Regions from separate parts of the Streptomyces sp. NPDC007901 genome, predicted to be linked through region 3. Evidence: riboswitches for the same ligand, from Rfam matches in the RefSeq annotation. Region 3 holds a riboswitch; each other region holds the start of a gene.
What was found. A riboswitch is a leader RNA that binds a small molecule or an ion and turns the genes downstream of it on or off. The one in region 3 is predicted to bind cobalamin.
Positions count from the first base shown of each region.

Region 1: it holds a riboswitch for cobalamin, as region 3 does, so the genes downstream of both, ACFZDK_RS06610 (prenyltransferase/squalene oxidase repeat-containing protein) here and ACFZDK_RS09930 (cobalamin biosynthesis protein) in region 3, are expected to answer to the same signal.
Region 2: it holds a riboswitch for cobalamin, as region 3 does, so the genes downstream of both, ACFZDK_RS19485 (CbtB-domain containing protein) here and ACFZDK_RS09930 (cobalamin biosynthesis protein) in region 3, are expected to answer to the same signal.
Region 4: it holds a riboswitch for cobalamin, as region 3 does, so the genes downstream of both, ACFZDK_RS04790 (ribonucleoside-diphosphate reductase subunit alpha) here and ACFZDK_RS09930 (cobalamin biosynthesis protein) in region 3, are expected to answer to the same signal.

Region 1 is NZ_JBIBKW010000002.1:194,282-201,677, forward strand. It holds gene ACFZDK_RS06595 (ATP-binding cassette domain-containing protein) at 1-1,452, opposite strand, end outside; gene ACFZDK_RS06600 (CbiQ family ECF transporter T component) at 1,449-2,552, opposite strand; gene ACFZDK_RS06605 (SCO2322 family protein) at 2,647-3,264, opposite strand; gene ACFZDK_RS06610 (prenyltransferase/squalene oxidase repeat-containing protein) at 3,261-4,478, opposite strand; cobalamin riboswitch at 4,588-4,717, opposite strand; gene ACFZDK_RS06615 (phosphotransferase) at 4,773-5,426, shown strand; gene ACFZDK_RS06620 (hypothetical protein) at 5,642-6,685, opposite strand; gene ACFZDK_RS06625 (XRE family transcriptional regulator) at 6,961-7,396, shown strand, end outside.
Region 2 is NZ_JBIBKW010000005.1:430,743-438,138, forward strand. It holds gene ACFZDK_RS19460 (AAA family ATPase) at 1-1,309, shown strand, start outside; gene pgm (phosphoglucomutase (alpha-D-glucose-1,6-bisphosphate-dependent)) at 1,484-3,124, opposite strand; gene ACFZDK_RS19470 (barstar family protein) at 3,246-3,632, opposite strand; gene ACFZDK_RS19475 (hypothetical protein) at 3,786-3,935, shown strand; gene ACFZDK_RS19480 (CbtA family protein) at 4,027-4,782, opposite strand; gene ACFZDK_RS19485 (CbtB-domain containing protein) at 4,805-5,026, opposite strand; cobalamin riboswitch at 5,063-5,203, opposite strand; partial or broken gene ACFZDK_RS19490 (enoyl-CoA hydratase/isomerase family protein) at 5,271-5,774, opposite strand; gene ACFZDK_RS19495 (MarR family transcriptional regulator) at 5,934-6,413, shown strand; gene ACFZDK_RS19500 (zinc-binding dehydrogenase) at 6,560-7,396, opposite strand, start outside.
Region 3 is NZ_JBIBKW010000002.1:900,451-907,846, reverse strand. It holds gene ACFZDK_RS09940 (inorganic phosphate transporter) at 51-1,289, shown strand; gene ACFZDK_RS09935 (hypothetical protein) at 1,308-1,535, shown strand; cobalamin riboswitch at 1,663-1,805, shown strand; gene ACFZDK_RS09930 (cobalamin biosynthesis protein) at 1,905-2,846, shown strand; gene ACFZDK_RS09925 (cobyric acid synthase) at 2,843-4,351, shown strand; gene cobN (cobaltochelatase subunit CobN) at 4,348-7,396, shown strand, end outside.
Region 4 is NZ_JBIBKW010000001.1:1,001,493-1,008,888, forward strand. It holds gene ACFZDK_RS04770 (helix-turn-helix domain-containing protein) at 1-825, opposite strand, end outside; gene ACFZDK_RS04775 (hypothetical protein) at 919-1,095, shown strand; gene ACFZDK_RS04780 (hypothetical protein) at 1,130-1,909, shown strand; gene ACFZDK_RS04785 (ribonucleotide-diphosphate reductase subunit beta) at 1,925-2,935, opposite strand; gene ACFZDK_RS04790 (ribonucleoside-diphosphate reductase subunit alpha) at 2,935-5,328, opposite strand; cobalamin riboswitch at 5,453-5,601, opposite strand; gene mctP (monocarboxylate uptake permease MctP) at 5,782-7,396, opposite strand, start outside.

The sequences.
Region 1 (7,396 bases), 710 kb from region 3:
GAGCTCGGCGGCCAGCTCCACGTCGTGCGTGGCCAGCACGACCGCGTGCCCGTCCGCCGCGAGCGCGCGCACCACATCCACCAGGCGGGCCTTCGCCGCGTAGTCCAGACCCCGGGTCGGCTCGTCGAGCAGGAGCAGCGGCGGCCGGGCGGTCAGGACGACGGCCAGCGCGAGCGCCAGCCGCTGCCCCTCGGACAGATCACGGGGGTGGGTGTCGTCCGCGACCCCGGGGAGCAGGCCGGACACCAGACCACGGCAGGTCCCGGGCGCCGCCCCCGCGTCCCGGTCGGCGGCCGCGCACTCGGCGCCCACCGTGTCGGCGTACAGCAGGTCCCGGGGCTCCTGCGGGACCAGACCGACCAGGCGTACGAGGTCACGCGGACGCGTCCGATGCGGCACCGCGCCGCCGACCCGGACCGTGCCGGAGCCCGGCGCCACCAGCCCGACCAGGGCGCTCAGCAGCGTGGACTTCCCGGCGCCGTTACGGCCCATCAGGGCCACGGTCTCGCCGGGCGCGACGGTGAGATCGACGTGCCGCAGCGCGTCCACCCGGTCCCGGCGGACGGCGAGCGAGCGGACCTCGGCGAGGGCGGCGGCGCCGGCCGCCCGGTGCCGCGGTGCCGGTGCCGGTGTCCGCCCGGCGAGGCGCTCACGCAGCCCGCCCGCCTGCCGCCGGGCGTCCCGCACGGTCATCGGCAGCGGCGACCACCCCGCCAGCCGCCCCAGTTCCACCACCGGCGGACACACCGGCGAGACGGCCATCACCTCGGCGGGCGTCCCGCACACCGGCGCCGCTCCGGGCTCCGGGAGCAGCACGACCCGGTCGGCGTACTGCACCACCCGCTCCAGCCGGTGCTCGGCCATGAAGACCGTGGTCCCCAGGTCGTGCACCAGCCGCTGCAGGACGGCCAGCACCTCCTCGGCGGCGGCCGGGTCGAGCGCGGAGGTCGGTTCGTCGAGGACCAGGACCTGGGGGTGCGGGGTGAGCACCGACCCGATCGCGACCCGCTGCCGCTGCCCGCCCGAGAGCGTGGCGATCGACCGGCCCCGCAGCTCGGCGAGCCCGAGCAGATCGAGGGTCTCCTCCACCCGCCGCCGCATCACGGCCGGGGCGATCCCCAACGACTCCATCCCGTAGGCGAGTTCCTCCTCCACCGTGTCGGTCACGAAGTGCGCGAGCGGATCCTGCCCCACCGTGCCGACCACATCCGCGAGTTCGCGCGGCTTGTGGGTACGGGTGTCGCGCCCCGCGACCGTCACCCGGCCGCGCAGGGTGCCCCCGGTGAAGTGCGGCACCAGCCCGCTCACGGCGTTGAGCACCGTCGACTTCCCGGTGCCCGACGACCCCACCAGCAGCACGAGTTCGCCTTCCGGCACCTCGAGGTCGACGCCCCGGACGGCCGGCCCGGCCGCGCCCTCGTACGTCACCGAGACATCCTCGAAACGGATCACGACGGCTCCTTCGGCACGACGAACGCGGGCAGCAGACCCAGCAGCACGGCGGCCGCCGGCCACAGCGGAAGCGTGGGGGCGACCAGCGGTACGACCCCGGGACGCAGCGCGTCCGGATCGCGCACGGCCGCCACGGTGATCAGCGCGGCGACGGCCGCCCCCGCACCCGACACCAGCCAGGCCCGCGCGTCCCACGGATCCGGCCGGTACCGCGTCCGCAGCGAACGCCGGCCCCCGAGCCGCAGCCCCGCCAGCGCGGCGACGACCCCGGCGAGCAGCACGGGCACCCCGTAGCCACCGCCGTCGGCCGCGAGCAGCCCGTACGTCCCCGCGCAGACGCCCAGCAGACCGCCGAGGGTGAGCGCGGCCGTCGTACGCCGTACCCCGGCGGGGACATCGGCGCTGCGGCCGTAACCCCGCGCGTCCATCGCGGCGGCGAGGGCCACCGAACGCTCCAACGCGCCCTCCAGGACCGGGAGTCCGACCTGCAGCAGCCCGCGGACACCGGAGTCGGGACGGCCCCGCAGCCTGCGCGCCGCCCGCAGCCGCCGCCCGTCGGCGATCAGGTTCGGCGCGAACGTGAGCGCGACGACCACGGCCACGCCCAGCTCGTACAGGGCCCCGGGCAGCGACTTCAGCAACCGCCCCGGACTCGCGAGCGCGTTCGCCGCCCCGACGCAGATCAGCAGCGTGGCGATCCGAAGCCCGTCGTACAGCGAGAACACCACCGCCTCGGCGGTGACCGGGCCCCCGAGCCGAATGCCCTGCGCCCACTGCGGCAGCGGGACTTCGGGAAGGGTGACCAGGGTGTGCGAACCGGGGATCGGCGAGCCGAGCACGACGGTGAACGCGAGCCGCACGAGCAGCACGGCGAGAGCCAGCTTGGCGAAGCCGGCGTAGGAGCGGGCCCAAGGGGCGGACCGGCTCCGGCAGACGGCCACGACATAGGCGGTCACGGTGACGAGCAGCGCGAGCAGCAGAGGGTTCCCGGTCCTGGACGCGGCAACCCCGAGCGAGAGCGACCAGAGCCACCAGGCGCCGGGGTGGACGGGGGAGCGGTGCTGGTGCCGGGGGGCAGGGGGTTTCGCTGGGTGGGACACGGCTGCACAGCGCCCCGTCAGGGGCGCGGGGCCGAGACATGTGCGGCTCCGCCGCGTGGGCGCGACCAGCCCCCACGCACCCGCACTGTGACGCTCACGCATTCTTCCGCCGCCGCGCCTGCCAGAACGCCCCCGCGGCAAGAACCACGACGACTCCCGCCCCGGCCAGCACCCCTACCGACGGCCCGCCACCGCCCGATGTACCGTCCGCCGTCATCGCCTCCCCGCACCCCTTCTGGGGATACCCGGCGATCGCACACAACAACGCGTTCGCGTCGTACCGCAACGGCTTCGCCACCGCCGCCAGCGCCTCCGCCGTCGTCGCGTCCCCGGCCACCACCGCGCACGCGGTCCGCCGCGTGGGCGGGCGCTCCCCGGACGGCGCGTCGGCCGTCGTACCGAAGTCGACGACCAGCCCCACCCGCTTCTTCCCCGCGACGGCGTCCGTGCCGCCGCAGATGCTCCCGAAGTCCGCCGTACCGCGCGGCTGCGACGCGTCCGCGGAGTCCTCGCTCACCGCGAACCGGAAACCCTCGACGGAGCCGTCGCCGGGCCGCGCGGTGGAGGGCCCCTGCGTGGCGTACGTCCAGCGCGAGCCGTCCCGCTCCCAGAAGGACCAGTAGCGGTACCCGACGGCCTGCGCCGGAACGGCGGCCACGCACAGCGCCACCGCGGCCATGAGCAGCAGCACCGCACGGCGGACGGCGGTCACGGCTGCTGCTTCCGGCGGCCGCTGAGCAGGAAGCCGATGCCGATCCCGGCGACGAGACCCGTGCCGACGATCCACCACACGTCGGTGCCCGACGACTTCTTCGCGTCGTTCTTCTCCTCGGCGTGCCCGGTGGCAGCCGCCTGCGGGGCGGGCCCGGTCGCGTTGAGCGCCGTCACCAGGTCCGTGCCGCCGAAGTCCCGCGGGTCCTTGCCCATCGCGTGGGCGGCGAAGACCAGTTCGGCGTAGGCCGCGGGCCCGCTCCGCCTCGCCCACTGCGCGGAGTTGGCCTCCAGCCAGGCGTACGGCTTCTTCGCCGTCCGCGTCCAGCCCTGCGCGGCCATGGCGACGACCGCGTCGGCGGTGTTGCCGTAGTCCGGCTGGGGCTTGGCACCGGCGAGCGCGGAGACCAGGTAGCCCTTCTCGTCGACGGCGTCCGCGAGGTACTCCGCGCCGTTGCGGGCGACCTCCTGCCGGGTGAGGGCCTGGTCGGAGTTGGCGCAGACGTAGCCCTCCGCCGGGGCCTTCCCGGCCGTCGGCGCGAACCCCTTGCCGAGGGCGCCGAGCACCCCGGCGGCCGTCGCGTCCGCGTTGGCGGTCAGCTTCCCCTGCTTGTCCGGCTGGTAGGCGAGGCCGCCGCCACCGTCCTGGCCGCAGGGGATGGACCACGTGGCGAGGAGGCCGTACGGCGACCTGTCCGCGCTCGCGCCGGCCGCCGCGAGCGCGCCGACGACCACGCCGGTGGAGTTGGTGTCGCTGGGCGAGCCCGGGGCGTAGCCCCAGCCGCCGTCCTTGTTCTGCTGCGACTTCAGCCAGGTCACGGCCTTGTCCGCGGCGGCGTCGTGCCCGCCGACGGCCTTCAGCGCCTGTACGGCGGCGGCCGTGCTGTTGGTGTCGACGGTCACCTTGGCGTCGCAGGCCGCCGTCGGCTCGGCGCGGAACGCGGCGAACGCGCCGCTCGCGCACTGCTGTCCGGCCAGCCAGTCCACCGCCTTCGCGGCCGGGGTCACCCCGACCGTGCGCTGCGCGAGCAGGGCGAGCGACTGGCGCCAGACGCCGTCGAACGTGGGGTCCGCGCTGCCGTACAGGCCCGACGGGAGCACGGCAGGGGCGGACGGGGACGGGGTGCCGGCGGCCAGTGCGGCCGTGGCGGGTGCGGCGGCACCGATGACGGCGGTGGCGGCCAGCACCGCGGCGCTGCGGCGGAGGACGTTCATGGTCGGCGGGTGCCTCTCCCTGCGGGGGAGCCGGGCAGCACGGGACACCCCGGCGGCTCGGCTCCGCGAACCTCGACGGTGCCGTGCGCCGGCGGACACCGGCGCACCTGAGCCGGTCAACGTCCCGGGCGGGGCAGTCCGGCTCACCGCCGGCGGCGGTTCACGGTTGCGGGTCAGCGCCGGAATTGCACCGGCTTCCCCCCGTACGGGTGATGACGACCCGGCTACTTTACCGGCCGTCTACAAGGAACTGAGAGGCGGCTGTGCGCCGTACCGATTCGTTATGGTCATGCCATGACGGGGAGACTGCTCGGCTCGGGCCGCTCGGCCGACGTGTACGAGATCGACGAGGCGTGGGTGCTGCGCCGGGACCGCGAGGGCTGGGGGGACGCGGCGGCCGAGGGCGCGGTGATGACGTACGTACGGGAGCACGGGTACCCGGCGCCCCGGGTGCGGCCCTCCGGGTCCCGTACCGAGCTGGTCATGGAGCGGCTGGCGGGGCCGACCATGCTGGCGGTGCTGCTGTCGGGGGAGATGGGCCCGGCGGAGGGCGGCGCGCTGCTCGCCTCGCTGCTGCGGCGGCTGCACGCCGTGCCCGGGCGGGACCCGGCCGACCCCGGCGCCCGCGTGCTCCACCTCGACCTGCATCCGGACAACGTGATGCTCACCCCCGACGGTCCCCGGGTCATCGACTGGACCAACGCGGAGGACGGCCCGCCCGGCCTCGACTGGGCCATGTCCGCGGTGATCCTCGCCCAGGTCGCCGTCGGCGACATGCCGGACGTCCACCCCCTCCTGGCGGCCCTCCTCACCGACCCCTCCGAACTCACCGAAGCCGGACTGACGGAGGCACTCCGACGGCGCGCGCTCAACCCGACGATGAGCCACCGGGAGGTCGAACTCCTGGGCGAGGCAGAGAAGTTGATACGCCGACTGACCGGGCTGTAGGCCGGCGGGCCGGTCGGCTCGGCCTCGGCTCTGCCGGTCGGCTACCTCTGCTCCAGGCTTGTCGGCTGGTCGCGTTGCGGCCGTGCGAGTCGATCGGCCGAGCTCCGGGTCGTCGCCCCGTCGCCCCGTCGCCCCGTCGCCCCGTCGGGCTTCGGGGGCTGTCGGCCGGTCTGGCTTCGGGTTCGCGGGTCGGGGCGGGTGGGCTCCGCCGTCCGCTAGGCCGCCGTGGCGAACGGGGCGATGTGGGCGGTGAGGTGGCGGGCCATGCGGCGGAGGGCGTCCTCGCAGGCGGAGGGGGTGTCGGCGGTCGCCACCCAGAGGGCCAGCCGGTCGGCTGCGGTGGCGTGCGGGCCCTCGGTGACGTGGTTGCCGGTGTCCTGGGTGAGGATCATGCGGTCGGCGCCGGGTTCCTGGGCCGCGTCGGGGGAGAGGTCCAGGTGGTCGAGGCGGCCGGTGGCGGCCGGGTAGGCGAACTGGATCGCGGCCGCCCGCTGCCGGGTGGGCGTGGTGTCCGGAACCTCGCCGGTGGCGAGCGCCGCGGCGGCCTGGGCGAGGTCGACACCGGTGGCCCGCCGGACCAGGAGCGGGATCAGGTCGCCCGGGAGGTGCGGGGTGACGCCGGTGACCCGGGGGCCGCGGTCGGTGAGGGTCAGCCCGATGTGCAGGACACCCCGGGTGAGACCGAGGGCGTGCACCGTGCGGTCGACGGCCAGCCGCAGGAAACGGTTGTGCAGCAGGCCGTCGTGGGCGTGCACGAGATGCCGCAGCGGCTGCCGGGCGGGGGCCCGGCCCAGGGTCGTACGGGTGATGGCGGCGATGCGGATCTCGCCGTCCAGGACGACCGTCTCGGCCGAGACCCGGGGCGCGCCCGGACCGGCGGCCGGATCGTCGACCGGGACCGTGCGGTCGGCCAGCAGCGCGCGCAGCGCGGCCGGGTCGGCACAGGCGGCGGCCGTGGTGGGGGAGAGGCCGGGCAGCCCCAACTGCCCGGCGATCCTGGCGGCGGCGACCGCGTACTCGCCCGAGTGGGTCAGCACACCGCGGACCCGGTGCCGGGCCGCGAACCGTACCACCGCCGATGCCGTCGCCCCGTCCTTGCCGGGGTCCGCCGCGAGATGACCGGCCAGGCACGGACGTGCCCAGTCGGGCGGCGCGGGGTCCACCAGCACCACCGGGCGGGCCGCGGCGATGCGCGTCAGGACGAACTCGTCGTACGCACGCCGGCGACCGGCCCCGAGGAGCAGGACAGGCTGCGACATCGGTTCGCCTCACCTTCTGGGGAGGAGGCGGGGCGGCTGGTCGCCCCGGGTGCCGCTCCCCCATCGGCGGCACCCGGGGCGGGTCGGTTAGACCGCGGCCTGGTGACGTGATCCTTTCCTGCCGGACCGTCATATGTCAACGATTGCTGCCCTGTTCCGCAGTGGTCCTTGTCATGTCTGGTGGCCGGGACGCAGGATTCGATAGCCTCGCGTCTGCTCGGCCGGGCCACCCGCCGGCGCCGAACGGTCGTTGACATGTGTTCAGGGGGACCTTGGTGAGTGACGCCCATGCCCCGCTGACCGGCGTTCTGGAACGGCTCGGTGAGCTGACCGGACGGCCCGGGCGGCTGTCCGAGGTGCTGGACGTCGCCGAACTGTCGTACCGCACCGGGATCCCCGTCGGAGCCGTCGCCGAACTGCTCGCCGGCCGGGCCGCGCCCGAGGCGGGACTCGCCGAACGGGTGCGGCAGCGGCTGGACTTCATCCGGGAGAACCGCCGCCGGCCCGACGGCAAGCGGTACTCGCTGGGGGAGCTGGCGGCGATCGCCGGCACCAGCAGACAGTGGCTGAGCGAATGGCGCAAGAGCGGCCTGCCGAGCCTCGAACACACCGACCGGCTACGGCGGTTCTTCGGCCTGCCGCCCGGCTTCTTCACCGCCGACGAACCCGAGGCGCTCTACGAGGCGCTCCAGCCGGTGCTCCAGTGGTACG
Region 2 (7,396 bases), on a different contig from region 3:
CCAGCAGGCGATCGAGACCCGCACCGCGACCGCGGGCGACGGCGCCCCGCCCGACCTGCTGATCGACCTGCTGGTGCGGCTGCTGGGCGCGCAGGTGCGCACCGGCGCCACGGACGCGGCCCGGCGTACCCGGCAGCGGGCCGTCGCACTCGCCGAACAGGCCGACCGGGGCGACCTGGTCGCGGCCGTCTACGGGGCCTGGACCGAGCCGGCGCCCTGGCGCAGCCGGCTCGAAGGGCCGTACGACCGGACCGCCCTGGCCCGTCTCGAAGGCCTCGCGGCCGATCCCGGGCTGGACGGCCCGACCCGTGCCCGGGTCCTGCAGGTCCTCGTCGACGCGGTCGCCGCCGAGGACGCCGACCGCGCCCTGGAGGCGGCCGGCGCCCAGCTGGCGCTCGCCCGTGCGGACGGCGAACCCCGGCTGATGGCGGCCGCGTTGATGACCTCGGCCCGGCTGCTGCCGCACGAGACCCGGGCGGCCGACCGGCCGCCGCTCACCGCCGAACTGCGCGACCTCGTCCACGCCCACGACCTGCCCGCCTACCGCTGGGTCTGCGAGCACCTCGACACGATGACCGCCGCCGCCCGCAACGACCCCGCCGCCGTACGCCGCCACACCGTGGAGGGCCTGGCCCTGGCCCGTCGCTACCGTCTGGTGTGGGCGCAGGGACTCAGCGCCGCGAGCTCGGCCATGCTGGCCGCGGTGACCGGCCGCTTCGAGGCGGCGGAGGCCGGCTACGCCGAGGCCGACACCCTGCTCCAGCGGGTGGGCGCCCACCACGCCACCGGACTGCGGACGCTGGGGCTGATCAGCATGCGGCTCGCCCAGGACCGCGCGGCCGAGATCGAGCCGATGGTCCGGGCCGTGTACGAGTCCGCCGGCGGTCCGGTCGCGGTGGCCCAGGCCCTCGTCCTGGCCCGCCTCGGCAGGCTCGACGAGGCGCTGGCCGTACCCGTCTCCGCGGAACCGCTCCGCGACCACCTCTACGGCCTGGAACTCGACTTCCGCGCCCAGCTCGCGGTGCTCCACCGCGACCACGACACCGCGGCGACCCTCCTCACGCACCTGCTCCCCCTGCGCGACCAGCTGGCCGGCGCCGCCGGCGCCGCCTACGCCAGCCGCCCCCTCGCCCACGCCCTCGCCGACCTGCACCGCCTCCTCGGCGACGACCGCGCGGCAGCAGACGGCTACGCCCTCGCCGAACGCACCGCACACGCCTGGGGTTCGACATATCTCGCCGAGAGCGCCCGCCGGGCTGCCGCGGCCCTGGCCGACGCCCGAACACGCCGACGCACCTTCGCGACCTGACCGTGCCGGATTGCCCCGTCACAGAGACGCATCCAGCAACCCGCCCGGGCCACACCCGGCGGGTCCGGGACACAAGGGTCCGGCCGATCCAGATTCCCCTTCACAGCGCCGGATCCGGCAGGTGCCGGAGGCGGTGGTCCGGACGGGTCCGGTCGTCGCCTCCGGCGTGGGGCGTCAGGCGCCGAGGGCGGTCATCACCACCGCCTTGGCCTCCTCCTGCACCCGGGCCAGGTGGTCGGGGCCCTGGAAGGACTCGGCGTAGATCTTGTAGACGTCCTCGGTGCCGGACGGGCGGGCGGCGAACCAGGCGTTGTCCGTGGTGACCTTGATGCCGCCGATGGCCGCGCCGTTGCCCGGCGCCTCCGTGAGGACGGCGGTGACCGGTTCGCCCGCCAGGGTCTCGGCGGTGACCTGGGCCGGGGAGAGCTTGGCGAGGAGGGCCTTCTCCTCGCGGGTCGCGGGGGCGTCGATGCGGGCGTAGGCGGGCTCGCCGAAGCGGGCGGTGAGGTCGGCGTAGTGCTCGGACGGGGTCTTGTCCGTGACGGCCGTGATCTCGGAGGCGAGAAGGGCGAGCAGGATGCCGTCCTTGTCGGTCGTCCAGACGGAGCCGTCCCGGCGCAGGAAGGAGGCGCCGGCCGACTCCTCGCCGCCGAACCCGATGGCACCGCTGACCAGTCCGTCGACGAACCACTTGAACCCGACGGGTACCTCGACGAGTTGGCGGCCGAGGTCGGCGGCGACCCGGTCGATCATCGAGGAGGAGACGAGGGTCTTGCCGATGCCGGCGCCCGCCGCCCACTGCTCGCGGTGGCGGTAGAGGTAGGAGATGGCGACGGCGAGGTAGTGGTTGGGGTTCATCAGACCGGCATCGCGGGTGACGATGCCGTGCCGGTCGGCGTCGGCGTCGTTGCCGGTGGCGACGCGGAACTCGTCGCGCTTCTCGATGAGCGAGGCCATCGCATACGGCGACGAGCAGTCCATCCGGATCTTGCCGTCCCAGTCCAGCGTCATGAACCGCCAGGTGGGGTCGGTGTACGGGTTGACCACGGTGAGGTCGAGCGAGTGCCGTTCGGCGATGCGGCCCCAGTAGGCGACCGAGGCGCCGCCGAGCGGGTCGGCGCCGATCCGCAGCCCGGAGGCCCGGACCGCGTCGAGGTCCAGGACGCTGGGCAGGTCGTCGACGTAGACGCCCATGAAGTCGTAGCGGCCGGTGGTGGGCGCCGCGAGCGCACGCTCGTACGGGATGCGCTGTACGTCCTTCAGGCCGCCCGCGATGATCTGGTTGGCGCGGTCCTGGATCCAGGAGGTGGCGTCGGAGGCCGCGGGGCCGCCGCTCGGCGGGTTGTACTTGAAGCCGCCGTCGGCGGGCGGGTTGTGCGAGGGGGTGACGACGACACCGTCCGCGAGTCCGCTCGTACGGCCCCTGTTGTGGGTGAGGATGGCGTGCGAGACGGCGGGGGTGGGGGTGTAGCCGTCGGCGCTGTCGACGAGGACGGTCACGCCGTTGGCGGCGAAGACCTCCAGGGCGGTGACCTTGGCGGGCTCGGACAGGGCGTGGGTGTCGGCGCCCAGGAACAGGGGGCCGTCGGTGCCCTGGCCGCTCCGGTACTCGCAGATGGCCTGGCTGGTGGCCGCGATGTGGTCCTCGTTGAACGCGGTCGTCAGGGACGATCCGCGGTGTCCCGAGGTGCCGAACGCAACCCGCTGGGCGGGGTCGGCCGGGTCGGGGTGCAGCGCGTAGTAGGCCGTGACCAGCCGGGCCACGTCGACGAGGTCCTCCGGAGCCGCCGGCCGGCCCGCTCGCTCATGCGGCATGAGTCCACTTCCTCCGCAGTCGTTGATCGATCGCTCGACGCCCATCTTTCCTTGTCAGCAGCGGCGGACGCGAGTGCGGCACCGGCTCCGGCGGCGAAGACACGGCGGGTTCACGGCCGGTTCACAGCAGGCGCAGGGTTCCCGGGGCGCGCTGTTCGAAGATGTCGACCAGCCAGTCGAAGACGGTGGCTCCGCGTCCGGCCCGGGCCTCGGCCAGCTCCGCCGCGACGGCGGCACGGTTGGTGGGGTGGCAGCGGGCCAGCCGGATCTCCAGCTGGCGGGCGGTCTCCGCGTGGCCCAGCCAGGTCCGGGAGGTCTCGTGGTCACGCCACTCGAACACGAAGGCGCCGTCCTCGGGGGTGCCGAAGCCGCCGCCGAGACAGTCGGCGAGCGCGTCGAGATTGCGTCCGAAGTAGCCGCCGGGCCCGTCGACCGCCTCGCCGATCACCCGCCAGAAGTCCTCCAGCGTCCTGATCCCGCCGCCGTCCAGTACGTAGGTCACCGTCACGGCCCGCAGGATACGGCCGTCGCACGGCCCGCAGCGGACAAGCCGCCGATCTGCCGGGGAACTGGCGCGGCGGACGTTCCGAAAGGCCGCCGACGGGACATACTGAACTTCAGTCAACTCCCGCGCCTTGGGGCACTCACGAGAGGCCGCACCGTGGAGAACACCCTCGCGCCCGCCGCCCAGGACCGCTACGACACCTACCTCGACCATGTGCGGCACTGCCCCGACTGCCACCCCACACGCTGCCGGACGGGCCAGGCGCTGGTCCGCGCCTATCTGGCGACGGCCCGGCCCGAACAGTGAGGCCGAGGGTGCGCGAGGGCCCCCGGCGGTGCCGAAGGGCCCTCGCGTGTCGCGTCGGGTCGTCTCGCGTGTCGTCGAGTCGTCGAGTCGGTCAGTGTGCCGCGGAGACCGTCCGGCGGGCGGACCGGGCCTTCGCCGGCTTCGGGTTGAGTACGCGCTCGGCCAACTCGCCGAAGAGCAGCCCGAATCCGACCCACAGCGTCACCTGGATGGCGAGCGCGGAGAGCCGGAACCGCCACAGCAGGGTGGCCGGGAAGTCCTTCGGCACCTCGTTGACGGCCGGCAGGAACTGGTAGGCCAGCCCGATGACGACGGCGAACCCGACCACCGCGAGCACGGACGCCCACCAGGTCCCCAGCCGGGGCTGGAGCCGCTTGCCGAGGATGGTCGCGGCGACCGCCAGCAGCACGCCGAGCAGCATCATCAGGAAGTACAGGGTGGTGCGCTTGCCGATGGTGTCCGGGTCGCCCACCGAGGGCGGGTTGGCCGGGTACTTGAGGAACGGCACCACGTACACGGCGAGCAGCGCGCCACCGGACAGCAGCAGCGCGGTCGCCCGCGGCGAGAAGCGGCCGACGCGGCCGAGGGCGAAGCAGAAGGCGAGGGCGGCGATGCCGCCGAAGGCCACCCCGTAGACCAGGACACCGGTGGCCAGGCCGGCGGTGGACTGCAGGGAGCGGGAGACGACCTCCATCTCGTGCTCGTGCGCGTGGGCGTCCTCGAAGCTGATCGCCTTGTCGACGTTCGGCTCACCGAGTACATAGGCGACGACCAGGGCGAGCACGCCGGCGGCCAGGCCGGCGAGCATGCCCCGCACCAGGAGGTTGCGAACCGTTGCGGAGTTCATGGGCGGTACGGCGTCCCTCGCGTCAGTGGCAGGGGAAGCCGAGCAGGTGGCGGGCGTCGTGCACCCACTCGTGGACGTCCGTGCCGTTGAACACGGAGGTGGCGCCCTGCTCGGCGCCGACGAAGTAGAGCAGGATCATCATCAGGATGCCGAAGAAGACCGCCCAGGGAGCTATCGCGGACAGCGGCAGCTTGGCGGGAACGGCACGGGTGTTGGCTGTCGGCGGAGCGACGGTCTGCGCCATGGCAGAACCTCCTCTGGGAGTTCGCGTCCCATCTCGGTGGTGCGTTGGACGACAGCCACGGGTCTGACTCGCAAGCGCCCGGGGGCTCTTGCATACAGTGGCGCGACCGTGCCGGATTCCCACCGGCTTCCGTCTCGCCGTCGTCGATATCGGACAGACCGTACCGCGTGTCAGGGGCACGGCCAAGACCGCGTCACCAGGCGTGATCTTCGTCTCCCGCCTGGTGGACGGTCGTCGGCCGGGCTCAACCCGTTGGCGCGAGGCCCAGTTCGCGCTCACCGAGCGGGGCGAAGAAGCGGTCGACGTCGGCGTCGGAGACCTCGGCGAGGGTGGCCGGGGACCAGTGCGGGTCGCGGTCCTTGTCGACGACCTGGGCGCGGATGCCCTCCACCAGGTCGTGGGTGGCGAGGGTCGCGCAGGAGACCCGGTACTCCTGGTCCAGGACGCGCTCCAGCGAACCGAGCCGACGGGCCCGGCGGACGGCTTCGAGGGTGACCTTGAGGGCGGTCGGCGACTTGGTGAGCAGGGTCTCCGCCGTCTCCTTGGCCGCCGGGTCACCGTGGGCGAGCAGCCGGTGGACGATCTCCTCGACGGTGTCCGCACCGCCGTGACAGGCATCGATCCAGGCCCGCTGCCCGTCGAGTTCTCCTTCGGGCGCCTGCCGTACGTACCGGGCGAGCGCCTCGGGCACGGGCAGTCCGGCGAGGTCGGCGACGAACGCCGGGAGCGAGCCGGACGGCAGGTAGTGCGGCGGCCGACGGCGACGAAGGTTGGCGTCGAAGAACCGGGGTCGCTGGTGTCCCGGTGGTCGGTCCCCGGCGTGCTGACACCTACGCTGCGACCGGCTTGAAGTGTCAACTGAACCCGCCAGTAGGATCACTTGAGGCGTCAAGCTAGGCTTTTCCCCATGGAGACTCCCGAGCCGCGCTGGCTGGCGGACGACGAGACGCGCGCCTGGCTCGTTCTGGCCGGGATGCTGGTCAGACTGCCGGCGGAGCTGGACGCGCAGTTGCAGCGGGACGCGGGACTCAGCCACTTCGAGTACCAGGTGCTCGCGGGACTCTCCGAGGCGCCCGGCCGCACGCTGCGGATGAGCGAGCTGGCGGTGTTCGTCAACGGGTCGCTGTCCCGGCTCTCCCATGTCGCCAGGCGGCTGGAGGACCGCGGCTGGCTGCGCCGGGGGCCCGACCGGGACAACGGCCGCTTCACGGTGGCGACGCTGACGGAGGCGGGCTGGGCCAAGGTGGTGGGCTCGGCACCGGGTCATGTGGCGGCCGTACGCCGTCTCGTCTTCGACCCGCTCACCCGGACTCAGGTCCGGCAGCTGCACGAGATCGGCAGCAGGCTCCTGGCGGCGACGGGCGACGCCGGCCGGCCGTTGAGCTAGGGACTACGCGGTTTGCGCGCTGTCCGAGGAGAAGATCCGGGTCGTCGTCGACGCGCGCGTGGCCGAGTTGGCGGCCTTGCGGGCCGAGTTCGAGGCGCGCGTCGGCGCAGGGGGCCCGTTGCGGGCGGCCGGGGCGGAGGCGGGTCTCACGCCGGCGAGAACGTGAGGACCGGTTTGACGATGTCCGTGCTCATCCGGGCGACTGCCTCGTCGATCCGCTCGAACGGGACGGGCGTGACGAGGCGTTCCGCCGGAAAGCGGCCCGCCGCCTGCCAGTCGAGCAGGAGCGGGACCAGGTCCTGCGGGTTGGCGTCGCCCTCGATGCTGCCGCGGATCGTCTTGCCGCCGCCGATGAGGTCCATCGCGTCGATGCCGATGTCCGCCGCGCCGAGGCCGACGACGACCAGGGAGCCCAGCGGGGCCAGGGCGAGGGCCGCGTCGCGGATGGCCGACGGGGCTCCGGTGGTGTCGAAGGCGTGAGTCGCGCCGCCGCCGGTGAGGTCCCTGATCCGGTCGCCGAGGTCCGTGCTCGCACCGTCCAGGGTGTGGGTGGCGCCCACCTCCGCAGCCAGCGCGCGGCGGTCCCTGTCGAGGTCCACCGCGATCACCGTGCCGGTGCCCAGGGCGGCGGCGGCCATGACCGCGGCGAGCCCGACCCCGCCGCAGCCGAACACGACCAGCGCGGACCCGGGTTCGGGGCGCAGGACGTTCAGTACCGACCCCGCGCCGGTCTGGAAGCCGCAGCCCATCGGCGCGGCGGTCACCAGGTCGGTGTCCTCCGGGACCACGACCACGTTCTCGCGGGTGGCCAGGGCGTGCCGGGCGAAGCTCGACTGGCCGAAGAACGAGGACCAGACCCCGGCCCCCTGCCGGTTCAGGGTGGTGCTGCCGTCCGGGCGGTGCCCCGCGTTGTTCAGGGGCGCGAACCGGGCACAGTACGCCCGTCGGCCCGCCGCGCAACGGGCACAGATGCCGCAGCTGTT
Region 3 (7,396 bases):
AGGTTGCCTACGGTCCAACGGCTGATGACCTCTAAAGATTGTCTGGGTAAATGGAAAGCTTCTCGCTGATCCTCGCGATTGTGGTCGTCACCGCACTCGCGTTTGATTTCACGAACGGTTTCCACGACACCGCCAACGCGATGGCCACGACCATCTCGACCGGCGCGCTCAAGCCCAAGATCGCGGTGACCATGTCCGCCGCGCTCAACCTGGTGGGCGCCTTCCTCTCTGTGGAGGTCGCCAACACGATCTCCAAGGGCCTCGTCGACGAGAACGGCATCCGCCCCGAGGTCATCTTCGCCGCCCTCGTCGGCGCGATCCTCTGGAATCTCGTGACCTGGCTGGTGGGCCTGCCCTCCAGTTCCTCGCACGCCCTCATGGGCGGTCTGATCGGCGCCACCGTCGCCTCGGCCGGCTTCGGCGCGGTCCACGGCGACGTGCTCGTCACCAAGGTCCTGCTGCCGGCGGTCGCCGCCCCGCTCGTCGCGGGCCTCGCGGCGACGCTCGCCACCCGACTGTCCTACGCGCTCTCGAAGAACGCCGAGGACGAGGCCACCCGCAAGGGCTACCGCGCCGGCCAGATCGCCTCGGCCGGCCTGGTCTCGCTCGCGCACGGCACCAACGACGCGCAGAAGACGATGGGCATCATCACCCTCGCACTGATCGCGGGCGGTTCGATCGCCCCCGGCTCGAACCCTCCCACCTGGGTCATCCTCTCCGCCGGTCTCGCCATCGCGCTCGGCACCTACATCGGCGGCTGGCGGATCATCCGCACCATGGGCAAGGGCCTGACCGACCTTCAGCCGCAGCAGGGCTTCGCCGCTCAGACCAGCGCGGCCACCGCCATCCTGGCCTCCTCCCACCTCGGCTTCTCCCTCTCCACCACGCACGTCGTCTCCGGCTCGGTGATAGGCGCGGGCCTCGGCCGCAAGGGCGGCACGGTCCGCTGGTCCACCGCGACCCGCATGGTGATCGCCTGGCTGCTCACCCTCCCCGCCGCCGCGCTGGTCGGCGCGCTCGCCGAGTCCGTGACGGACCTCGGCGACTGGGGCACCGCGGCCGTCGCCGTCTTCCTGGTGGCCGCCAGCGCCACGATCTGGAAGCTGTCCCGCCGCGAGGTCGTGGACAGCGGCAACGTCAACGACACCGCAACCGGCGAGCCGGCCGGTGTGGTGACCACGGCGATCGCCGCCGTGACCCCGCCGCCCGCGGGCACCGTCACGGACGGCCTGACGGCCACCATCCCCTCCCCCGCCGCTCCCGCGACCGACCCGGCCGCCACCGTCTGACCCCGAGGAAGAACCGACATGAACATCGACTGGGCAGCCATCGGCTCCGTCTTCGGCGTCAGCCTCGTGGTCGCGGTGGGCCTGGTGGCCCTCTTCACCCTCGGCATCAAGGGCCTCTCCGCCCGCGAACGCGCCACCGCCCAGGGCAACTCGGCGGCCCTCGCCGTGACCGCCGCCTACCTCTGCTTCGCGGGCTGCGCGGCCGCCGTGGCGTACGGCATCCACCTGATCGTGGCCAAGGCCTGACCGATTCCGAGAAGGCTCCTCCCCGGCACATGCGGGGAGGAGCCTTCGGCATGTCCCAGGAGTCCCGCCGGGCAACCGGTGTGGGTCTTCGCACACTCTCCCCTCGCAGGTCAACGGCAAGTTGACGGGTCTTCCGGGGGCATGGTGGACTTCCTGAGCCATGTACGGCGGCAAGAGAGGAAGCCGGTGTGAATCCGGCGCGGTCCCGCCACTGTCACCGGGGTAGCAATCCCCGGGAGCCAGGAACTCTCACCGCCGGTCTCGTCGAACCAGGGCGTGGACACCCTGAGTGAGGACATATCGCCATGCGCGGCTGCCGATCGAGGTTCCGTACCCGGCCCTTCCCCGACCCCGCGGCCGGCTGAGCCGATGGGTGCCGATCGCGTCTTCGCGTACGGCGCCGCCGCCGGCCTCCTCGGTGACCTGCTGCTCGGCGATCCTCGCCGGGGGCATCCGGTCGCCGCGTTCGGGCGGGCGGCCGGGGCCGTGGAGCGGGTGCTGTGGCGGGACCACCGCGGGTGGGGCGCGCTGCACACCGCCGTGTGCGCCGGCGGCGCCGTGGCGCTGGGGGCCCTGGCCCAGCGGGTCGTACGACCGTCCACCGCCGCGTCCATGGCCCTCACCGGCGCCGCCACCTGGGCCGTCGTCGGCGGCACGTCGCTCGCCCGCGAGGCGCGGGCCATCGGGCACGCCCTGGAGGCGGGGGACGTCGAGGCCGCTCGCGCCCGGCTGCCGCATCTGTGCGGGCGGGACCCGCAGGCCCTGGACCCCGACGGGATCGCCCGGGCCGTGGTGGAGTCGGTCGCCGAGAACACCAGCGACGCCGTTGTGGGGGCGCTGGTGTGGGGGGCCGTGGCCGGGGTGCCGGGGCTGCTGGGGTTCCGGGCCGTGAACACGCTGGACGCCATGGTCGGGCACAAGTCGGCGCGGTACCGGCGCTACGGCTGGGCCTCCGCCCGGCTGGACGACGTCGCCGGGTGGCCGGGGGCGCGGCTGACGGCCGTACTGGCGACGGTCGCCGGTGGCGATGCCCGGGGCGCCGTACGGGCCTGGCGGGCCGACGCCGCGAAGCATCCGAGTCCCAACGCCGGGCCCGTGGAGGCCTCGTTCGCGGGGGCGTTGGGGGTGCGGCTCGGGGGGACGCTGTCGTACGGCGGCCGGGTCGAGCACCGGCCCGTGCTGAATCAGAAGGGGCGGGCCGTGGCGGTCGCGGACATCCGGCGGGCGGTACGGCTCTCCCGTCGCGTCGGTGTGCTCGCGCTCGGCGCGACCGTCACCGCACGACTCATCGCGAAGGGACGGACGTCATGAACGGTGGTCTCCTCGTCGCCGGCACCACCTCCGACGCCGGCAAGAGCGTCGTCACCGCCGGTATCTGCCGGTGGCTGGTGCGGCAGGGGGTGAAGGTCGCGCCGTTCAAGGCGCAGAACATGTCCCTCAACTCCTTCGTCACCCGCGAGGGTGCCGAGATCGGGCGGGCGCAGGCCATGCAGGCGCAGGCCTGCCGGGTCGAGCCGACCGCGCTGATGAATCCCGTGCTGCTCAAGCCGGGTGGCGAGCAGAGCAGCCAGGTCGTGCTGCTCGGCAAGCCGGTCGGTGAACTCAGTGCACGCGGCTACCACGGCGGGCGGCAGCAGAAGCTGCTCGGGACCGTGCTCGACTGCCTGGCGGAGTTGCGGGGCACGTATGACGCGGTGATCTGTGAGGGGGCCGGCAGTCCCGCCGAGATCAATCTGCGGCGGACGGACATCGTGAACATGGGGATCGCGCGCAATGCGCGGCTTCCCGTGCTGGTCGTGGGGGACATCGACCGCGGGGGCGTGTTCGCCTCCTTCTTCGGGACCGTCGCGCTGCTCTCACGGGAGGACCAGGAACTCGTCGCCGGGTTCCTCGTCAACAAGTTCCGCGGGGATGTGAGCCTGCTGGAGCCCGGGCTCGACATGCTGCACGGGCTGACCGGGCGGCAGACGTACGGCGTCCTCCCCTTCCGGCACGGCCTCGGCATCGACGAGGAGGACGGGCTCCGGGTCTCCCTGCGCGGGACCGTCCGCGAGTCGGCCGTCGCCCCGCCCGTCGGCGCGGACGTGCTCCGGGTCGCCGTCTGTGCCATCCCCCTGATGTCCAACTTCACGGACGTGGACGCGCTGGCCGCCGAACCCGGGGTCGTGGTGCGGTTCGTGGACCGGCCGGAGGAGCTGGCCGACGCCGACCTCGTCGTCGTCCCCGGTACCCGGGGGACGGTCCGGGCCCTGGAGTGGCTGCACGAACGGGGGCTCGCGGACGCGCTGCGGCGCCGGGCCGCCGAGCAGCGGCCGGTCCTCGGCATCTGCGGCGGCTTCCAGATCCTCGGCGAGCACATCGAGGACGAGGTCGAGAGCCGGCGGGGGCGGGTGGAGGGTCTCGGGGTGCTGCCCCTAAGGGTGCGGTTCGCCCCCGAGAAGATCCTTACCCGGCCGGAGGGGACGGCACTCGGCGAGCGGGTCGAGGGCTACGAGATCCATCACGGGGTCGCCGAAGTCACCGGAGGCGAACCCTTCCTGGACGGGTGCCGGGTCGGGCAGACCTGGGGCACGCACTGGCACGGCTCCCTGGAGTCGGACGGTTTCCGGCGGGCCTTCCTGCGCGAGGTGGCGGCCGCCGCGGGCCGCCGGTTCGTGCCGGCCCCCGACACCTCGTTCGCCGCGCTGCGCGAGGAGCAGCTCGACCGGCTCGGCGACCTGATCGAACAGCACGCGGACACCGACGCGCTCTGGCGGCTCATCGAGTCGGGCGCGCCGCAAGGACTGCCTTTCATTCCACCGGGAGCGCCCGCATGAGCACAGTGTTGTTGTTGTCGACCGCCGACACGGATCTGCTGGCGGCCCGGGCCGCCTCCGGTGCCGGCTACCGGATCGGCAATCCGACGCGCGTCGACGTCGCCGAGGAGCTGCCCGCGCTCGTCGAGGGCGCGGACATCGCCGTCGTGCGGCTGCTCGGCGGCAAGCGGGCCTGGGAGGACGGGCTCGCCGCGCTGAAGGCCGCCGGGATCCCGACCGTGCTGCTGGGCGGCGAGGCGGTGCCGGACGCCGAGCTGATGGCCGAGTCGTCGGTGCCCGCCGGTGTGGTGGCCGAAGCCCTCAAGTACCTCGTCGAGGGCGGGCCCGCCAACCTGCTGGAGCTGTCCCGGTTCCTCTCCGACACCGTGCTGCTGACCGGCGAGGGGTTCACCGAGCCGCACAAGATGCCCGAGTACGGGGTGCACGGCTCCTACGAGGTCCGAGGCGGCCGTCCCACGGTCGGCGTGCTCTTCTACCGGGCCCATGAGCTGAGCGGCAACACCGCCTTCGTGGACACCCTGTGCGAGGCGATCGAGGCGCGGGGCGCCAACGCCCTTCCGGTGTACTGCGGTTCGCTGCGCGGGGCGGACGCCGGGCTGTACGAGATCCTCGCCGGGGCGGACGCGCTGGTCGCCACCGTGCTGGCCGCCGGCGGCACCCACGCCTCGCACGCCTCGGCCGGCGGCGACGAGGAGGCCTGGGACATCGGCGCGCTCGCCGACCTGGACGTGCCGGTGCTGCAGGGCCTCTGCCTGACCTCCTCGAAGAGCGCCTGGGACGAGTCCGACGCCGCGCTCTCCCCCATGGACGCGGCGATGCAGGTCGCCATCCCGGAGTTCGACGGACGGCTGATCACGGTCCCCTTCTCCTTCAAGGAGCAGGGTCCGGACGACGTCCCGGTGTACGTCGCCGACCCCGAGCGGGCCGGACGCGTCGCCGGAATCGCCGTACGGCACGCCCGGTTGCGGCACAAGCCGAACGCGGAGAAGAAGGTCGCACTGGTCTTCACCGCGTATCCGACCAAGCACTCCCGGGTCGGCAACGCGGTCGGTCTGGACACCCCCGCGTCGGCGGTGCGGGTGCTGGACGCCCTCCGGGACGCCGGGTACGGCGTCACCGCGTACCCGTCCGGCGGCGACGAGTTGATCCACCGGCTCATCGAGGCCGGTGGGCACGACGTCGAGTGGCTGACCGAGGAGCAGCTGGCCGCCGCGCCCGCGCGGGTGCCGCTGGCCGACTACCGGGCGTGGTTCGAGAAGCTCGACCCGGAGCTGCGGGACGCGATGACGGAGGCGTGGGGTGAGCCGCCGGGCTCGCTGTACGTCGACGGGGACGACATCGTGCTCGCCTCCCTGCAGTTCGGGAACGTCGTCGTGATGATCCAGCCGCCGCGCGGCTTCGGGGAGAACCCGATCGCGATCTACCACGACCCGGACATGCCGCCGTCGCACCACTACATGGCGGCCTACCGGTGGCTGGACAACTCGTTTGGCGCGGACGCGATCGTGCACATGGGCAAGCACGGCACGATGGAGTGGCTGCCGGGCAAGGGCCTCGGGCTGAGCGCCGGCTGCGCGCCGGACGCGGTCCTCGGCGACCTGCCGCTGATCTACCCGTTCATCGTCAACGACCCCGGCGAGGGCACCCAGGCCAAGCGGCGCGGGCACGCCACCGTCGTCGACCACCTGGTCCCGCCGATGGCCCGCGCCGACACCTACGGCGACCTGGCCAAGCTGGAGCAGCTGCTCGACGAGTACGCGCTCGTCTCCGACCTGGACCCGACGAAGGCGCCGGCCGTCCGGGCGCAGATCTGGACGCTGGTCAAGGCGGCCGAGCTCCACCACGACCTGCATGTGGACGAGCAGCCCGAGGACGACGACTTCGACTCGTTCGTCATGCACATCGACGGCTATCTCTGCGAGATCAAGGACGTGCAGATCCGCGACGGCCTGCACATCCTCGGCGGCGGCCCGGTCGGCGAGGCGCGCGTCAACCTGGTGCTGGCCGTGCTGCGTGCCTCGCAGGTGTGGGGCGGGCAGGCCAACGCGCTGCCGGGGCTGCGGGCCTCCTTCGCGGCCCACTTCGGGCTGGTCGAGAAGGAGTTGCTGGCCGAGCCGGGAGCGCCGGTGAAGGTGCCGGTCGAGCTGTCGGATCTCGTCGAGGGTCCCTCGCGGACCGCGGCCGACGCGATCGACCTGCTGGAGCAGCTGTGCCGCCGGGTCGCGGAGGGCATGGAGCAGCGGGACTGGGCCGTCGCCGGGAGCCGCGCGCTCGTGCGTGAGGTGCTGGGCACCGAACTCCCGGACGCGGTCGCCGTGTTGGAGTTCGCCTGCAACGAGGTCGTACCGCGTCTCGCCCGGACCACGGACGAGATCGGGCACATCCTGAAGGCCCTGGACGGCGGTTACGTCCCGGCGGGTCCGTCGGGCTCGCCGACGCGCGGACTGGTCAACGTCCTCCCCACCGGCCGGAACTTCTACTCGGTCGACCCCAAGGCCATTCCGTCCCGGCTGAGTTGGGAGGTCGGCCAGTCGCTCGCGGACTCGCTCGTGCAGCGGTACCTCCAGGACACCGGGGAGTACCCGAAGTCCGTCGGCCTGACGGTGTGGGGCACCTCCGCGATGCGCACCCAGGGCGACGACATCGCCGAGATCCTGGCGCTGCTGGGCTGCCGTCCGGTGTGGGACGAGGCCTCGCGCCGGGTGACCGGCTTCGAGGTGATCCCCCTCGACGAGCTGGGCCGGCCGCGCATCGACGTCACGGTCCGTATCTCCGGCTTCTTCCGGGACGCGTTCCCGCACGTGGTCGGACTGATCGACGACGCGGTGCGCAAGGTGGCCGAACTGGACGAGCCCGCCGAGTCCAACTACGTGCGGGCGCACGCCGACGAGGACACCGCCGAGCACGGCGACCGGCGGCGCGCGACGGCCCGTATCTTCGGCTCCAAGCCGGGGGCGTACGGGGCCGGGCTGCTGCCGCTCATCGACGCGCGGAACTGGCGCTCGGACGCCGACCTCGCCGAGGTGTACGCGGTGTGGGGCGGTT
Region 4 (7,396 bases), on a different contig from region 3:
CTCCAGCAACTCCTGTGCCAGCAGCACCCGTTGCCGCAGGATCCAGCGGTACGGCGTGGTGCCCGTCTCCTGCTGGAAGCGGCGGGCGAAGGTGCGCGGGGCCATCAGGGCGCGGGTGGCGAGCTGTTCGACGGTGACCTCCTGGTCGAGATGTTCCGTCATCCAGGCCAGCACCTCGCCGACCGTGTCGCAGGGGCCGTCCGGCAGCGGGCGTTCGATGTACTGGGCCTGGCCGCCGTCCCGGTGCGGGGGCACCACCATCCGCCGGGCGATCTTCTTGGCCACCTCGGGGCCCTGTTCCTTGCGGACCAGGTGCAGACAGGCGTCGATACCGGCGGAGGTGCCCGCCGAGGTGATCACCGGGTCCTCGTCGACGTACAGCACGTCCGGCTCGACCCGGGTCCGCGGGAAGCGGCGGGCCAGCAGGTCCGCGTGGCGCCAGTGCACGGCGCACCGGCGCCCGTCCAGCAGCCCGGCGGCGCCCAGCACGAACACGCCGGAGCACACGCTGAGCACCCGGGCGCCCCGGTCCACCGCCCGGCGCAGCGCGTCGAGCAGCTCGGGCGGATAGTCCCGGGCGACGTTGGTGTCGGAGGCCGGGACCGCGATCAGATCGGCCTCCTCGAGGCGGTCGAGGCCGTACGGCGTGGAGATGGTGAGGCCCGGCACATGGGTGCCGAGCGCCGGCCCCTCCGCCGAGACCACCGCGAAGTCGTACACCGGCAGCCCCTCGTCGGAGCGGTCGAGGCCGAAGACCTCGCAGACCACTCCGAGCTCGAAGGGGTGCACGCCGTCGAGCAGTACTGCCGCCACGTTCTTCAGCATGCTGCCAGTGTGCCTCGCCGCTGGCAGTAATTCGAGGGTGCATGGCAGTGCTGCCACTCACGGTAAGGAGCATCCGGCGCCACAGTGGTGTCCATGAACGGAAACCAGATCGAAGGTCTCATCGGAATGGTCCTGGTCCTCGGCATCCTGGTCCTCATGGCCCTCCCGTCCGTGCTCGGCGTCCTGCGCGACCGGCGCATGGACCGGCAGATCAGGGTGGCGCGGCGGATCAGGGACGCCGCACACCGGGGAAAGTCCCTGATCGCATAGCCTCTCCTGACAAGCGCACGACAAGGGGAGGAACATGAGAGGCGGAACAGCCTGGGCCGCGGCCTGCGGGGCGGCGGCCCTGGTGCTGACGACGGCGACCGGAGCGCACGCGGAGGGGCGGGGCGACATCAGGGTCGTGAAGACCGTCGTCAACGGCGGCGGCAACGTCATCGTCGGTACGTCGAAGACGATCAAGTACCCGATCGACATCACCGTCAAGGACAACTCGGGGGTGAAGGGGCTCACGCACGTCAGCACCTTCAACAAGACGAGCGCCTACACCTTCGCGACCTGGAACGACGACTCGTCCTGCACCAAGAAGAGCGCGACCACCTCGGTGTGCCGGGCCACGATGACCATCGACCCCGCCTGGATCGCCGACAGCGACGACATCGACAGCAACAGGGTCGCCGGCGTCTGGCAGGTCAACGCCACCGTCAAGGCGAACGACGGCGACTACTGGATCTCCGACGACATCGCGGACTACAAGGTCAAGCGGGCCGCCCGGCTCACCACGGTGATCGCACCCGAGAAGGTCGCCAAGGGCGCCGCGGTGACCGTCACCGGCAAGCTGTCGCGGGCCAACTGGGAGGACCTCAAGTACCACGGGTTCACCGGGCAGCAGGTCAGGCTCCAGTTCAGGAAGAGCGGCGCCGCCCACTACAGCACGGTCAGGACCGTGACCACGGGCGACGCCGGAAAGCTGAGCACCAGGGTGACCGTCACCTCGGCGGGCAGCTGGCGCTGGTACTTCCCCGGCACGACCACCACCTCGCGGAAGGTGTCGGCCGGGGACGCACTCGGCCTGAAGTAGCCGGAAACCGGCGGCTCAGAAGTCCTCGTCCAGGTCGACGGTGCCCTCCACCGCGACCTGGTACGCGGACGGACGCCGCTCGAAGAAGTTCGTCAGCTCCTGGACGCCCTGCAACTCCATGAAGGAGAACGGGTTCTCCGAGCCGTACACCGGGGCGAAGCCGAGCCGGCCGAGCCGCTGGTCGGCGACGCACTCCAGGTACTGGCGCATCGAGTCGGTGTTCATGCCCGGCAGACCGTCACCGCACAGATCGCGGGCGAACTGCAGCTCCGCCTCGACGGCCTCCCGCAGCATGTCGGTGACCTGCTGCCGGAGCTCGTCGTCGAACAGCTCCGGCTCCTCCTTGCGGACCGTGTCGACGACGTCGAACGCGAAGCTCATGTGCATTGTCTCGTCGCGGAACACCCAGTTGGTGCCCGTGGCGAGACCGTGCAGCAGACCCCGGCTGCGCAGCCAGTAGACGTACGCGAAGGCGCCGTAGAAGAACAGGCCCTCGATGCACGCGGCGAAGCAGATCAGGTTGAGCAGGAAGCGGCGGCGGTCGGCCTGGGACTCCAGGCGGTCCAGGTTCTCCACCGAGTCCATCCACTTGAAGCAGAACTCGGCCTTCTCGCGGATGGAGGGGATGTTCTCCACGGCGGCGAACGCGGCGGCGCGGTCGTCCGGGTCGGGGAGGTAGGTGTCCAGGAGCGTCAGATAGAACTGGACGTGCACGGCCTCCTCGAAGAGCTGGCGGCTCAGGTACAGCCGCGCCTCCGGGGAGTTGATGTGCTTGTACAGGGTGAGCACCAGGTTGTTCGCCACGATCGAGTCGCCGGTGGCGAAGAAGGCGACCAGCCGTCCGATCAGGTGCTGCTCGGCCGGGGTCAGCTTCGCGAGGTCGGCGACGTCCGAGTGAAGGTCGACCTCCTCCACGGTCCAGGTGTTCTTGATGGCGTCCCGGTAGCGCTCGTAGAAGTCCGGGTAGCGCATGGGGCGCAGAGTCAGCTCGAAGCCGGGGTCGAGCAGGTTCTGGTTACTGGGCATTACTGGCAGGCCTCGCAGGACTCGGGGTTCTCAAGGGAGCAGGCGACGGCGTCTTCGGCGGCCGTCTGCTGGACGGGGACGGGGACGGGGACGGTGGCCTGGGCCTGCGCGGCCCGGGCGATCCGGGTCGCCGGGCGCGAACGAAGGTAGTACGTCGTCTTCAGGCCCGACTTCCAGGCGTACGCGTACATCGAGGAGAGCTTGCCGATGGTCGGCGTCTCCAGGAACAGGTTCAGGGACTGCGCCTGGTCCAGGTACGGGGTGCGGGCCGCGGCCATGTCGATCAGGCCGCGCTGCGGGATCTCCCACGCCGTGCGGTACAGCCGCCGTACGTCCTCCGGGATCCACACGAAGTCCTGCACCGAGCCGTTCGCCTCGCGCAGCGCCTCACGGGTACGGGCGTCCCAGACGCCGAGGCTCTTCAGCTCCTCCACCAGGTACGAGTTGACCTGGAGGAACTCACCGGAGAGCGTCTCGCGCTTGAACAGGTTGGAGACCTGCGGCTCGATGCACTCGTACACGCCCGCGATCGAGGCGATGGTGGCGGTGGGCGCGATGGCGAGCAGCAGGCTGTTGCGCAGACCGGTGCCCGCGATCCGCGTGCGCAGGGCCGCCCAGCGCTCCGGCCAGGTGAACTCGACACCGTAGTGGTCGGGGTGCAGCACGCCCTGTGCGGTACGGGTCTTCTCCCAGGCCGGCAGCGGGCCGCCGCGCTCGGCGAGGTCGGCGGAGGCCTCGTACGCGGCGAGCATGATCCGCTCGGCGATCCGGGTGGAGAGCGCCTTGGCCTCGGGGGAGTCGAAGGGCAGCCGCAGCTTGAAGAAGACGTCCTGGAGGCCCATCGCACCGAGGCCGACGGGACGCCACTTGGCGTTCGAACGGCCCGCCTGCTCGGTCGGGTAGAAGTTGATGTCGACGACCCGGTCGAGGAAGGTGACCGCGGTGCGGACCGTCTCGTCGAGCCGCTCCCAGTCGATGTCACCGGTCGCCGTGTCGACGAACGCGCCGAGGTTGACCGAGCCGAGGTTGCAGACCGCCGTCTCGCCGTCGTCCGTGACCTCCAGGATCTCCGTGCAGAGGTTGGAGGAGTGGACGACATGGCCGGGGACGGCCGTCTGGTTCGCGGTGCGGTTGGCCGCGTCCTTGAAGGTCATCCAGCCGTTGCCGGTCTGTGCGAGGGTCCGCATCATCCGGCCGTACAGGTCGCGGGCCGGGATGGTCTTGCGGGCGAGCCCGTCGGCCTCGGCCCTGCGGTAGGCCGCGTCGAACTCCGCGCCCCACAGGTCCACCAGCTCCGGCACGTCGGAGGGGGAGAACAGCGACCACGGCTCGTCGGCGTTCACCCGGCGCATGAACTCGTCCGGGATCCAGTGCGCGAGGTTCAGGTTGTGCGTACGGCGGGCGTCCTCACCCGTGTTGTCGCGCAGCTCCAGGAACTCCTCGATGTCGGAGTGCCAGGTCTCCAGGTAGACCGCGGCCGCGCCCTTGCGCCGGCCGCCCTGGTTCACCGCGGCGACCGAGGCGTCCAGGGTCTTCAGGAACGGCACGATGCCGTTGGAGTGCCCGTTGGTGCCGCGGATCAGCGAACCCCGGGAGCGGATCCGGGAGTACGACAGCCCGATGCCGCCGGCGTGCTTCGAGAGGCGGGCCACCTGGTGGTAGCGGTCGTAGATCGAGTCCAGCTCGTCCATCGGGGAGTCGAGGAGGTAGCAGGACGACATCTGGGGGTGCCGGGTGCCGGAGTTGAAGAGGGTGGGGGAGGAGGGGAGGTAGTCGAGGCGGCTCATCAGGCGGTAGAGCGCGGCGACTTCGTCCAGCGCGCGCGTGGTGTCGTCCTCCGCGAGCCCGGCCGCGACCCGGAGCATGAAGTGCTGGGGGGTCTCGATCACGCGCCGGGTGATCGGGTGCCGGAGCAGGTAGCGGCTGTGGAGCGTGCGCAGGCCGAAGTAGCCGAAGCGGTCGTCGGCGGCCGGGTCGACCAGGGCGTCGAGGCGGGCCGCGTGGACCCGGGCGAACTCGGCGGTGCGGTCGGCGATGAGGCCCTCGCGGTGGCCGACGGCGACCGACTCCGTGAAGGATGTCACGCCCTGCGAGGCGGCCTCGGCGCGGACGGAGATCATGAGCAGGCGAGCGGCCAGCCGCGAGTAGGCGGGGTCCTCGGAGATCAGACCGGCGGCGGCCTCCGTGGCCAGCTCGCGCAACTCCACGATCATTTCGGCGGAGGCCTCACGCGAGGACCGGCCGCGCAGCGCGGCGGCGGCGACCCGGCCGGGGTCGGCGTCGGGGATGTCGGCGGTCAGCTCGGTCAGGATCCGCAGCAGGGCCGTTCCGGGACCGTCGGTCTCCGGCACGGTCGTGGTCGCTGAAGCCGGTTCGGCTGGCGCGATGGTCACGTGGGGCTCTCCCTCGCTCGGCACGGGGCCTGGCGGAGGGCAGCGGGCAGCGCGAGCGCGCGGGGCGCGCGTCGAGACCCTGGCCCACTCCACGAGGCCCGGACGTCAGAACACCCGGGCCGGATTGGCCGGGTGTGCTGTCGACAGGTCCTCGGACTGACTCTCGTGCACAGATGTGCGCAAGTACACCGTTGCGGGACAGTTCCGGATTCGCACCGGATTCCCCTGTGGTGACAGCGAGCATGAGCATACATCTAGTGCCGGGTCGTCGTGTCACCCCCAGATGTTGTGTCGCGGAGGTGTCGGAGCGTCAGGTGATCTGTACGGTGAGATACGAGGAGCGGGCCGCCGAGGGGGTGCTCTCGGTGGCCCGCTGCGGGTTGTGTGGGGCTGGTCGCGCCCACGCGGCGGAGCCGCACATCGATACAGCCCCGCGCCCCTATGGGGCGCGTTCTAGTGGGCGCTTCCTGCGACGGCCGGGGGGAGTTCGGTTTGTACGGCGGGGTCGCCCGCGTCGGCCGAGTAGTCCTGGGGCTGGGTCTCGTCGATGCCCTCGGGGGCCTTGAGGGCCTTGAGGGCGAAGGTGAGGACCACGGTGACCACCACGTTCATCACGAACGCCGTGAGGCCGATGTAGCCGATCTCGCCGATGCCGGGGATCTCCTTGGCGCTGCCGCCGAAGTGCTTCTGGGTGGGGGAGGCGACGCCGTAGGCCGCGACCGTGCCGTAGACCATGCCGACCGCCCAGCCCGCGAGCAGGGCCCAGCGGTGGAACCAGCGGGTGAACAGGCCGCCGACCAGGGCCGGGAAGGTCTGCAGGATCCAGATGCCGCCCAGGAGCTGGAAGTTGATGGCGACCGTCTTGTCCATGGTGAGGACGAAGACCAGCGCGCCGACCTTCACCAGCAGCGAGACGATCTTGGAGACCTGGGCCTCCTGCTTCGGCGTGGCGTCCGGCTTGATGAAGTCCCGGTAGATGTTGCGGGTGAAGAGGTTCGCGGCCGCGATGGACATGATGGCCGCGGGGACCAGGGCGCCGATGCCGATCGCCGCGAAGGCCACGCCCGCGAACCAGTCCGGGAACATGTTCTCGAACAGCTGGGGGATCGCCAACTGGCCGTTGGTGACCTTGACTCCGGCCGCGATGGCCATGAAGCCCAGCAGGGCGAGCAGGCCGAGCATCAGCGAGTACAGCGGCAGGATCGTGGTGTTGCGGCGGATCACGTCACGGCTCCGGGAGGAGAGCGTCGCGGTGATCGAGTGCGGGTACATGAACAGGGCGAGCGCGGAGCCCAACGCCAGCGTGGCGTACGTCCATTGGCCCGCCTCGGCCGGTGCCAGCGCGCCGCGCGGTTTGCCGGTCGCCGGGTTGGTCTGGGCGAACGCCTGGCCCGCCTTGGCGAAGATGTCGTCGAACCCGCCCAGCTTGATCGGGATGTAGATGATCGCCACCGCGATGACGAGGTAGATCAGCCCGTCCTTCACGAACGCGATCAGGGCGGGGGCGCGGAGGCCGGAGGAGTAGGTGTAGGCCGCGAGGACACCGAAGGCGATCAGCAACGGCAGGTCCTTCACGAACCAGTTGGTGCCGTCGCTGCCGCCGACGCCCATCACGTCGAGGACCGCCTGGATGCCCACGAGCTGCAGCGCGATGTAGGGCATCGTTGCCAGGATGCCGGTCAGGGCGACCGCCAGCGAGAGCCCCTTGGAGCCGAAGCGGCCGCGTACGAAGTCCGAGGTCGTCACATAGCCGTGCTTGTGGGAGACCGACCACAGCCGGGGCAGGAACGTGAAGATCAGCGGGTAGACCAGGATCGTGTACGGCACCGCGAAGAAGCCGGCCGCGCCCGCCGCGTAGATCGCCGCCGGTACGGCGACGAAGGTGTACGCCGTGTAGAGGTCGCCGCCGAGCAGGAACCAGGTGACCCAGGTGCCGAACGACCGGCCGCCCAGGCCCCATTCGTCGAGGGAGTGCTCGTTCTCGGCCTTGCGCCAGCGCGCGGCCAGGAAGCCCATGACCGTGACGGCCAGGAAGAAGAAAATGAAGACGCCGAGCGCGACGCCGTTC